DNA from 2 places in the Mycolicibacterium helvum genome. Region 2 is predicted to be linked to the other one. Evidence: predicted binding sites of a transcription regulator. Region 2 holds the regulator's gene; the other holds the start of a gene.
The links. Region 2 encodes LexA, which represses DNA repair genes until DNA is damaged. Its sites were predicted from a motif close to CGAACANNTGTTCG; they were not measured.
Positions count from the first base shown of each region.

Region 1: the regulator LexA is predicted to act here: its motif matches at 2,539-2,552, upstream of G6N38_RS30050 (HNH endonuclease signature motif containing protein).

Region 1 covers NZ_AP022596.1:6,378,015-6,383,934, forward strand. Annotated here, with positions in the region: gene G6N38_RS30035 (FAD-binding oxidoreductase) at 1-1,009, shown strand, start outside; gene G6N38_RS30040 (diacylglycerol kinase) at 1,006-1,908, shown strand; gene G6N38_RS30045 (SRPBCC family protein) at 1,905-2,342, opposite strand; gene G6N38_RS30050 (HNH endonuclease signature motif containing protein) at 2,611-4,053, shown strand; gene G6N38_RS30055 (class I SAM-dependent methyltransferase) at 4,310-5,128, opposite strand; gene G6N38_RS30060 (hypothetical protein) at 5,221-5,466, shown strand; gene G6N38_RS30065 (SDR family NAD(P)-dependent oxidoreductase) at 5,569-5,920, shown strand, end outside.
Region 2 covers NZ_AP022596.1:4,838,986-4,844,905, reverse strand. Annotated here, with positions in the region: gene G6N38_RS22780 (alpha/beta fold hydrolase) at 1-134, shown strand, start outside; gene G6N38_RS22775 (PhzF family protein) at 173-859, shown strand; gene nrdR (transcriptional regulator NrdR) at 867-1,331, opposite strand; gene G6N38_RS22765 (LysM peptidoglycan-binding domain-containing protein) at 1,495-1,989, opposite strand; gene lexA (transcriptional repressor LexA) at 2,221-2,889, shown strand; gene G6N38_RS22755 (LGFP repeat-containing protein) at 2,971-5,109, opposite strand; gene G6N38_RS22750 (acyl-CoA dehydrogenase family protein) at 5,359-5,920, opposite strand, start outside.

The sequences.
Region 1 (5,920 bases), 1.5 Mb from region 2:
CTTCCCGCAGAGCTTCCGGTTCGCCACCATCGGCGGGTACGCGGCCACCCGCTCCTCGGGGCAGGACTCCGCCGGGTATGGCCGCTTCAACGACATGATCCGCGGGCTGACCGTGGTCACCCCGGTCGGCGTCCTGGATCTCGGCCGGGCGCCGGAGACCGCCGCGGGGCCGGATCTGCGCGAACTGTTCTCCGGGTCCGAGGGTGTCTTCGGGGTCATCACCCGGGTTCGACTGCGGGTGCATCCGGTCCCGGAAACGACGCGCTACGAGGCCTGGTCGTTCCCCGACTTCGCCACCGGCGCGGCCGCCCTTCGCGCTGTCGTCCAGATTGGCACCGGGCCCACCGTGCTGAGGTTGTCCGACGAGGCAGAGACCGGCGTGAATCTCGCAACCACCGGCAACATCGGTGAGCAGAGCATCACCGGCGGCTGCCTGGGGCTGACGCTGTTCGAGGGAAGTGCGGCGCACACCGAAAGCCGGCATGTCGAGACCCGCGCGGTGGTCGAAGCCCACGGCGGCACGTCGCTGGGCGAGGCCCCGGCGCGGGCCTGGGAGCACGGCCGATTCGACGCACCGTATCTGCGCGACTCGCTGCTGGCGGCGGGCGCGTTGTGCGAGACGCTGGAGACCGCAACAACCTGGGCCAACCTCACCGCGCTGAAAACCGCGGTGACGGAGGCGCTGACGAATTCCCTGTCCGAGAGCGGCACACCGGCGTTGGTGATGTGCCATATTTCGCATGTGTATCCCACCGGGGCATCGCTGTACTTCACCGTCGTGGCCGGGCAACGCGGCGACGTCGCCAAACAGTGGCTGGCCGCTAAAGTTGCTGCCTCCGATGCCATTTCACGCACCGGTGGCACCATCACCCACCACCACGCGGTCGGGGCCGATCATCGTCTGTGGATGGCCGCGGAGATCGGCGACCTCGGCGTGAAGGTATTGCGGGCCGTCAAAGATGCGGTCGACCCGGCCGGAATCCTGAACCCCGGCAAGCTGATTCCATGATTTCCCACGTCACCGTCCTGACGAACCCCAAATCGGGTCACGGCAATGCACCGCATGCCGGCGAGAAAGCGGTGGCTCGCTTCCAGGAGCTCGGAATCAACGTGACCGGCATCGTCGGCCGCGACGCCGCCCATGCCCGCGAACTCCTCGACGAGGCACTGACCCGGGAGACCGACGCACTGGTCGTTGTCGGCGGCGACGGGGTGATCCGCCTGGCGCTACAGGCATTGGCGCGCAACGATATTCCGCTGGGCATAGTGCCGGCGGGCACCGGTAACGACCATGCCCGCGAGTACCGGCTGCCGCAGGCCGATCCGGCGGCAGCCGTCGACGTGATTGCCGCCGGGTATACCGAGACCGTCGACCTCGGGCTCATCAAGGGCGCCGACGGGAGCAGCACCTGGTTCGGGACGGTGGCGGCGACGGGGTTCGACTCGCTGGTCAGTGATCGCGTCAACCGAATGAGCTGGCCGCACGGCCGGATGCGCTACAACGTCGCGCTGGTTGCCGAGATTTCGCAGTTGCGGCCGTTGCCCTTTCGCCTGGTGCTCGACGGCGAGCGTGAGATCGTCGCCGATCTCACGTTGGCGGCGTTCGGCAACACCCGCAGCTACGGCGGCGGCATGTTGATCACGCCGGGGGCCGATCACAGCGACGGAATGCTGGACATCACGATGGTGCACTCGTCGTCACGCACGAAGCTGATCCGGTTGTTCCCAACGGTGTTCAAGGGCACCCATGTCAATCTCCCCCAGGTCACCACCGCCCGGGCCCGCACCATCACCGTCGACTCCCCCGGTATCAACGCCTACGCCGACGGCGACTATGTGTGCCCACTTCCTGCCGAGATATCCGCGGTTCCAGGTGCGCTGAAAATTATTGTCCCGGAATCGGTCTAGCGTTCCAACCCCTTCGCGCAGCCATCCAGGACAGCCCTGAAGTTCCACGGCAGCAGCCGCGAGGTGAGCGCCTCCATCGCCTTGCCACCGCCTTTCGCCGGATGCGTGTAGCTGCTGACCCAGTCGACGTGGGTGCCATCGCCGTCTGGGGTGAATGTCAGTGTGCCGCCCTCGTGCTCGAAGGCCGGAACCGATTTGACGATCACATACGTGTAGCTGTGCGGCGGGTCGTAGGCGGTGATCTCCTCACGAAACCACAGGCCGATCGCGAACCCGGTCCGGATGGCGCCCAGCCCGCTGGGCGCGGGTGAGTCGTCCGCCCAGTGGGCCGTGACGATCAACGGAGCGGTCTTGAGATTCACGGGGTCGGCCAGCCAGGCGAAGACCTTCTCGGGCGGCGCATCGATCGTCTTCTCGACGTGGAGATTGACCATGGCTTCAGGCTAGGCGCTGGCCAAGCTCTGGAGCGCGAACGTCGCCGCGCGATGCCAACACGATGACGGCGACAACGCCCTGCAGCAGGCTGCACAGGGATGTTCATCCGCAGACCCGAAGGTATGTCGTGGCGGGATCCAAGCGAGTGTCGACGCTAGGCGGGCAGCGATTTCCGTCAGACCCCAGTGACATACTCGAACATGTGTTCGATGAACAGTGGACATCCGAGGCCCGTGCCCGGCTGCTAGCCGACATGAGAGGCGATCGGTGAACGACACGTCGGCGGCCGCGATGGTCGCGATCAAAGACGGTGCCCGGATGGCGGCCCAGGGAGACGGGCGTCGGCTGGCGGGGATCGCGGAGTTGGTTCGCCTGCGCTGCGCTGGTGAGGAGCACGCGTGGTGGGCTTGCGACGACTGGGACGCGGCCGCCGCCGAGATCTCGGCGATCTTGGGGGTGACGCACGGGCGGGCGTCGGCACAGATGCACCTGGCACTGTCGCTACGCGATCGGCTCCCGCGGGTTAATGCCATGTTGATGGCCGGGACATTGAGCTATCGGTTTTGTGAGGCCATTGTGAACCGCACCGATTTGATCGCAGACAAGGCGACGTTGGCGCTCGTTGATCGCGCGATCGCCGAGCACGCGTTGTCGTGGGGGCCGATGTCGAACCTCAAGTTGCAGCGAGCCATCGACTTCTGGGTCGATCGCTACGACCCAGGGGCATTGCGCCAGAACCAGACTCAGTCGCGCGACCGTGAAATCGGCATTGGCATCCGCGGCGCGCGGGGCGGAATCGCCGAGATCTGGGGACGACTCCACCTTTCCGATGCAGCGACGCTTGATCGGCAGCTCACCGCGATGGCGTTCGGGGTATGTGAAGACGACCCTCGCACGATCGGTCAACGCCGCGCCGACGCGATGGGTGCACTGGCCGCAGGATCAGATCGGCTGGCCTGCGGCTGCGCCAACCCCGAATGCCCCGCCGCCGAACCCGACGGGCGCGCCGCCAATGTGGTGGTACACGTCGTGGCTGATGCCGAGGTGTTGGACAACGAGCCTGATCCGGCAATGCACGGGGAGAAGCCCGATGCCGAGTCGGCGTCAGGCAGCCCGCGGGTGGCGGGCGGGGTCCTGACCGGCAACAGAGGCATCATCCCCGCCCCACTGCTAGCCGAACTCATCAAGTCAGGCGCGAAAGTGCGGCCGCTCCGTCGGCCGAGCGACGAGCCCGAGCCGGGCTATCGCCCCTCGACGGCGTTGGATGAGTTCGTTCGGATGCGCGATATGACGTGTCGGTTCCCCAACTGCGATATGCCGGCCGAGTTCTGCGATGTCGACCACACCATCGCCTGGCCCTGGGGACCGACCCACGCTTCCAACCTGGCCTGCATCTGCCGAAAACACCACCTGCTCAAGACTTTTTGGGCCGGGTGGCGCGATAAGCAACACCCTGACGGCTCAATCGTGTGGACCTCACCCACCGGACACACCTACCTCACTCAACCCGGCAGCCGATTGCTGATCCCCCAGTGGAACGTCACCACCGCGACACTGCCCGCACCCGTGGGCCAACCGCCGCCCACCATCGGCATCATGATGCCCACCCGGCGACGCACCCGCGCGGCCCAATGGGCCTATCGCATCGCCGCCGAACGCAAACTCAACGATGCCCGCGTCACCGAACGGAACCGACCACCACCGTTTTGACGACGGTCAGGGACGGTGGCCGCACGGCCGGATGAGGCACAACACCACGCTGGTCTGGCTGTGATCGTGAATGTTGGCGTCATCTGATCGTGAATTTCAGCGTCACCCCGGCTTGGTTGTTTTGCGATGTGATCGCGAAATTCAGCGTCAGTTGCGACCCCCTCGTGCCGCTGGCGTGGTCGCCGTGGCTGAGGCCCAGGAGGTTTGGAGTCGTGCGGGTCCCGGACGGGACAGCCGGACAAGTCGACGACGCAGATCATTGGGTGTCGGCCAACCGGAATAGGTTGAGCCGGTAGGTGCGTAGGTCTGGGATTATTCGGGCCAGTAGCGGTATTCCGTGTCGGTAGTGCAAGGGCCACGTTTTGGCGGCTTCGGGCTGGGGGTTGGCCCACGTGTGGCTGTCGACCAGGTGAAGTCCCCAGTCCACCAGTCTGCAAGGGTCGTCACAGGCCCATTGCATTTGGGCTTTGACGGCCTTTAATGCGTTCCGTTGCACGTTGTTGATGATTTTGGCGCCGTAGGTGTCGAACGCGATGAGCGAGCCGGGGAACCGCTCGGTGAGGTTAGTGACAATGTCGTGGACCTGTGTTTCGGTGAAGTAGGCGAACACGGCCTCGGCGACGAACAGATGCGGGCTCGGTCCAGCGTTGACGGTGTCAAACCAGTCGGTGTCGAGCGCCGATCCGGCGATCATGGTCTGCCGGTCGGTCTGGGTGAAGAATCCTTGCCGTAACTCGATGGTGTCGGGCAAATCGAGGTCGAACCAGCGGACCTGGCCGTTGTCGGTTCGCTCGAAGCGAGTGTTGAGACCGGTGCCGATCTCGACCACGGTACCGGCGGGGTGTCTACCGATGAACCCACGCACCCAGGCGTCAAACACCGAGGTACGCAGCACCGTTTGGAGCAACAACTCCCTGTCGAAGCGGGCGAAGTCGTAGTCGATGCCATCCACCAGTTCGCGGGCGCGCAGGTCGTTGAGAATTGACCGACGAGCTGTGGCATCACGGGCACGGCCGTAAAGCGGCACGAGCAGCGTTTCTTGCACCTCACCGAGGTCAGGTTTCGCTTTACCCACGGGTAAACCACCTCCATGCGTGCGTGCCCGCATCAAGCTACCGCCTCGCCCACACCAAGGCCAGAACCGCGGCCACTGACTAAATTGAGTCGATGAAGCTGACTTTCTACGTCTTATCGTGGTCGCATCCGGGTATGGACGATGCTCTCGTCGCCTATGAAGATGCCGTATTGGGGTTGGTCAAAGAACACGACGGGCAAGTCGTAACGCGGGCACGTAGCGACGGCGCCGACGGCAGACCGCTGGAGATCCAGTTGTTTGAATGGGTATCACAGACTGCGATGGACGGCTACATGAGCGATCCGCGTCGGAGCTGGCTGCTGGCACACCCAATCTGAGCCCGGCGAACAGTCGGGCGCGCGGTCATCCCTGCTCCCGCGGGATGCGAGCGCACTTCCAGTCGTGCCAGCCCGATTCGATTGAAGGTCTAGCGTTTGACTGTGAGCGAAAGCAGGCGCGTCGCGTTGGTAACCGGAGCGACGTCGGGGATAGGGCTGGCCATCGCACGCCGCCTCGCCGCACGCGGATATCGCGTGATCGTGCACTCCCGCTCGTCGACCGAGGCTGGGATCGCGTTAGCTGCCGAACTCGGCGATGCTTCCTATGTTCAAGCGGACTTGGCAGACGATGCGGACAGGCAACGGCTCGTCGCTGATTCCATACGCATCGCTGGGAGTCTCGACGTCCTGGTCAACAACGCCGGCATGAGCGCGGTAATACCGCACTCTGATCTTCAGGCCGCTTCGACGACGGTGTGGCGGGAGTTGTACGAGATCAACACGATCGCCCCCT
Region 2 (5,920 bases):
CCGCCGAGTACGACCAGGACTCGCTGCGCGATCTGTTACGCACCGGACTGTCGGAGCGTTCGGTCACCGGCACGCTCGACACCCGGGTGGCGGTGCTCGACGCGATGGGCACCGACGAGCGCAGCGCTACCTGACGCGCTCTACCCCCTAACGGGCATCGTAGAGTCGAAATATGACTGTCGACGTTACCGTGTTGCGGGTATTCACTGACGAGTGCGGCAATTTCGGCAATCCGCTCGGGGTGGTCGACGCATCGACCGTGCCCGCCGCCGAGCGGCAGCGCATCGCCACCGAATTGGGTTACAGCGAAACGATATTCATCGACCTGCCGGACGAGGGGTCGACCACCGCGCACGCTCGTATCTTCACCCCGGCCACCGAGCTGCCGTTCGCCGGACACCCCACCGTGGGCGCGGCCTGGTGGCTGGCCGAACGCGGCACCCCCATCCGCACCCTGCAGGTCCCGGCCGGGATCGTGCAGATCAGCTACGACGACGCCTTCACCACGGTGCGGGCGCGGGCGGAATGGTCACCGGAGTTCGCCGTTCACGAGCTTGATTCGGTGGACGACCTGCTGGCCACCGAGCCGGGCGACTACCCCGACGATGTCGAGCACTATGTGTGGACCTGGCTCGATCGCGACGGCGGGCACATTCGCTCGCGGATGTTCGCCCACGACCTCGGCGTCGTCGAGGACGAGGCGACCGGCTCCGCGGCGGCGCGGATTACCGACTATCTGAGCCGAGACCTGACGATCACCCAGGGCAAGGGATCGCAGATCTATACAACGTGGAATGCCGAAGGATGGGTGCTGGTCGCTGGTCGCGTGGTCAGCGACGGCGTGCGGCAGCTGGGCTGACGACGGCTCAGCCGGAGGTACCGACCGCGCGGTGGGCGCGCAGCGCCTCGATCTCGCGCTCGAAGTCCTCAGCGGAGCTGAACGAGCGATAGACCGATGCAAAGCGCAGGTAGGCGACCTCGTCAAGTTCGCGCAGTGGGCCGAGTATGGCCAGGCCCACCTCGTGGCTGGGGATCTCGGGGGAACCGGCCGCCCGCACAGTGTCCTCGACCTGCTGGGCCAGCAGATTGAGCGCATCGTCATCGACGTCGCGACCCTGGCACGCCCGGCGCACCCCGCTGATCACTTTCTCCCGGCTGAACGGCTCGGTGACTCCACTGCGTTTGACGACCGCCAGCACGGCGGTCTCCACAGTGGTGAACCGTCGACCGCATTCCGGGCAGGACCGGCGCCGCCGGATGGCCTGGCCCTCGTCAGCCTCTCGGGAGTCGACCACCCGGGAGTCGGGATGGCGACAGAACGGACAATGCATGACCGCTCCTTCGCCTCCGATGCAGCTCGATGGTTCGAGCCACCCAGAGCCTACCTGCGCCGTCCGTCGAGCGGCCACGTCCCGGAAACTCGGACGAGCGAGACCCCCGCCATCGAGGCCGCTTGTCCGGCACACGTTTTGGCCAGCCATGACGCCCCGCGGGTCAGCCGATGGGCGCGATCAGGGTCTGCCCGGCATCCAACGAGGCCGAATCGAGCTTGTTGAGGTCGCGGATGCGCTGCATGACCTGCCCGGCTGGCGCATCTGGGGCCACCCGGCCCGCGAGCTGCTGCAGTGTTTCCCCCGCCTGGACCTGGACCACGGCGAGCTGATCCGGCAACTGGTCGGTGGCGGCCATCGGAGTGCCACTGAGATGACCCACCAGCCCTAGCCAGAGGGTGATGAGCGCGGCCACCGCGGCCAGCGCGATGGTGACGGCGGTGCTCACCGGCCGGCGTGTGTGCGGCGCGCGCGAGAAGCTGACCCCGGTACCGGGGTAGTGCATCGGCGCGGTGGCCGGGCGCGCCGGGTACGGCCGGCGGGCGCGGGGGCCGGCGGGACGGCCGCGAACGGGTGCGACGGGCCTGACCGCTGCCCGGGGGCGCATCGGTCGTACCGGTGCCGATGGGAAAGCCTGCCGATCATCGATGACTGTCACGTCTGCTTCCTTCCTCCAAGACGCCCACTGTTCGCTCTTGTGTTCGAACTGTACTCGATCATGCGTTCGAAATACGAACATGTGAGCGAGCGTGTCTGAAGATTAAATCCGGCCACCGACAAGTTTTGATATGTCGCGATTCGGCTGGTCACCAGCGCGATCTTCCAGCGCGACACGCCACGGTCGAACAAGTGTTTGATTATCAATGCTCGCACGACTAGATTCGGGCCCATGAGCGACCGCAGTGAGACAGCAGGTGCCGCCTCCGGACTGACCGAGCGGCAGCGAACCATCCTCGAAGTGATCCGCGCCTCGGTCACCACCCGCGGCTATCCCCCGAGCATCCGCGAGATTGGTGACGCCGTCGGCCTCACATCGACGTCATCAGTGGCACACCAGCTGCGCACCCTCGAGCGCAAGGGCTACCTGCGCCGTGACGCCAACCGGCCGCGCGCCGTGGATGTGCGTGGCTCCGACGATGCGACACCGGTGCGCACCGAGGTCACCGGCTCGGACGCCCTGCCCGAACCGACGTTCGTACCGGTGCTGGGCCGGATCGCGGCCGGCGGCCCGATCCTGGCCGAGCAGGCCGTCGAGGACGTCTTCCCACTGCCGCGTGAACTGGTCGGCGAGGGCTCGCTGTTCCTGCTCAAGGTCGTCGGCGAGTCCATGGTTGATGCCGCGATCTGCGACGGCGACTGGGTGGTGATCCGCCAGCAGAACGTGGCCGACAACGGCGATATCGTCGCGGCGATGATCGACGGCGAAGCGACCGTGAAGACGTTCAAACGCACCAGTGGCCAGGTCTGGCTGATGCCGCACAACCCGGCATTCGACCCGATTCCCGGTAACGACGCCGCCATCCTGGGCAAGGTCGTCACCGTGATCCGCAAGATCTAGCCCCGATACCCAGGGGCCAAATCCCCTGGGCCCGATCCAGGGGCGAGGCCCCTGCTGAGCCGGACCCAGGGGGCAAGGCCCCTATTCCGCCTTGATGAAGCCGTTCGCCTGAGCGAGTTCCTCACTGGCGAACCATACTTCGGGCACGGTGTGGTCGTAGAGGGCCGACTCCGGGGTGTAGTAGAGCCCCGAATGGGTGTTGGCCTTGATCACGTAACCCTCGGGTGCCTGATACGGATCCGACAGAGGAAGGTGGATTGCCGGGCGCGACGAGGCAGCCCCAGCCGGCACGTCGGACTGCAGGACCTCGGCCGGCTCGGTGATCGGTTGAGCCTCGTCGGCGGCGTCCTCCGGCTCGACGATCTCGGCCCCGGCATACTCCGCGGGCTCAGCAGCGCGGCGCCGCCCCCGCGGCTTACCGAGCTCACCCATATCGAGCCGCCACATGGACTGCGACTCGCCAAGATTCACCACGGCATGGCGCCCTGAGTCGGTGGCCTGGTCGTCGTCTTCGATCTCTTCGATCTCTTCGATCTCTTCGACCTCGGCATACTCGTGCTCGACGGGCACCTCGGCTTCATCCGTCTCGTCGGGATCCACCAGCTCGGGGGGAATGCGAGTCGGCGTGGTGTCGATGGAGTCCTGGTCACCGTCGAACACGTCCTCGGGCCCGGGTTGCGACTTGTCCTCGCCGCCCGGCTGCGCCCAGGCGAACCCAGGTGCCTGAGCGACCTGCACGCGGCCACCATCGGGATATGTCGCAAAGCGGCTGGTAGGAGACACACCTGCGGGACCGGCGTCATCGCCGGGCCAGTGATCGTCATCGTCGTCGTATTCCGAGTCATGGAAGTCGTCGTCGACCTCGATGTCGGCGCTGCGACGGCGCTGCAGCCAGAGCAAGCCCAGCGCGATCACCGCCACCAGCAGCAGCGCCGGAATGGCGATCAACAGCCACCACCAGTGCCAGGTGAAGCCCTTGCCGGAAGTCGGTGCTGCCGGGCCCGCCTGCGGCCCGGTTGCGTTGGGTACCTGCACCCCAGCCAGCTCGCCGGCCAGCTCCGGTGGTTGGGTGGTGAACCTATTGGCCGCCTTGTTCCAGGAGATCTCGCCACCGCTGAACTTCTGGGTCACGGTGTCGCCGTTGGCACTTTGCTCGCCGGTCGGCACGCCGAGCTTTCCGCCGGCCCCGCCCAGCTTCGACCACGCGGCGTTGATCGCGCCACGCACCACGATGGCGCCATTGTCGGGTGTCCAGAAGATCACCGGCTTGTCAGCGGCGCTGAATGCGCTGACCCGACTGTTCGGGGCACCCCCGTCGGCCTCGGTTCCGGTCGGCAGGCCGAGATCACCGGTCGGTCCGCCCTGCGCCTCGTACTTCGTGAGGATCGCGCCCGTCACGGCGTGTGCGCCGGTCGCCGGTGAGTAGAAGATCTTGCCACCGGCATAGTCCTGCACAGCACCATCGGTGCCGACCGGACTTTGGGCGCCCTGCCGGGCACCGAGCGGGCCCGAGAGCCCGCCGGCGGCACGCCACGCCTCGTTGATCGCCGTTGTCGGGTCAGTCGGGACCTCGATACCGACCAGGTTGCTCGCCAGTTCGGGAGGCACCGTGGTGAACGTCTTGGCGCTGTTGTCGTAGGAGATCTCACCGCCGGTGAATTTCTGGTTCACCACGGAGCCGTCGAAAGTCTCGTCGCCGGTGGGCACGCCCATCGTGCCGGCCGAGCCGCCGAGCTTGTCCCACGCCGCGTTGATCGCACCGCGCACCACTCGCGCGCCGGTGTCGGGCGTCCAGAAGATCGCCGGTTTGTCACTGGCACTGAATGTGCTGACGCGACTGTCCGGACCAACCAAGCCGGCCACTTCGTCAATCGTGGGGAAGCCGAGGTCGCTGTCGGCCGGGCCACCAAGCGACTGGTACTTGTCCAGGATCGGTCCGAAGAGAAGGTGCGCACCGGTGGCCGGGGTGAAGAAGATCTTGCCGCCGCTGAAGTTCTGGGCGAACCCGTCGCCGACCGCGTAGACGTCGCCGTCTTTGGTGCCCACCGGAGAACCGTCGCCACCGGCGGCCTGCCAGGCCTGATCGATGGCATCACTTGCATCACTGTCGGGGGTTGCGATCGCCCCGGGCGCGAACAGCAGAGCCGCTGTAGCCGTCGCGATGACGGCGAGCGCCATCCGCCCGACGCCTCTACTGAGACGACTTCCAAGCCAGGTCATGCACTCTCCCCGCAGTTTCGGTCAAGATGCTTCCCCTATCCTCCGTGTCAACTGTGCGTCAGCACTTCACGACACGCGGCGTTTCCCTAGATAAGCCGCACGTAGGTAAGGCGTAAAACTCCGGAAAAGTCGAGCACAAAGCCAAGCCATTCGGATCACCGGGTCGTACATAGCGGACCAAGGTTACTAGAAACCCCAGGTCATCCCAATAGTTTGGGCGAGGCGCCCAGGCAATTCCAATGGGGTGGGCTAGACACCCAGGCTGCGGCCGATGATTTCCTTCATGATTTCGGTCGTCCCGCCATAAATCGTCTGAACCCGCGCGTCCAGGAAGGAGCGCGCGACCGGATATTCGCGCATATAGCCGTAGCCGCCGTGCAATTGCAAGCAGCGGTCGACGAGATACACCTGCTTCTCGGTGGAATACCACTTCGCCATCGACGCCTGCTCGGCGGAGAGTTTTCCATCCAGGTGCAGCCGGATGAACTCGTCGACCATGATGCGTACCGCGGTGGCTTCGGTAGACAGTTCGGCCAACAGGAAGCGGCTGTTCTGCTGGCTGCCGATCGGCTTGCCGAACGCCTTGCGTTCCTTGGCGTATTGCAGGGTCTCCTCGAGCACACTCTCCATCGCCGCGGCCGCCATCACCGCGATGTTGAGGCGCTCCTGCGGCAGGTTCTGCATCAGGTAGATGAAGCCCATGCCCTCCTCGCCGAGGAGGTTCTCGGCGGGAACATGGGTGTCGGTGAACGACAGCTCGGCGGTGTCCTGGGCGTCCAGGCCGATCTTGTCGAGGTGCCGGCCGCGCTCG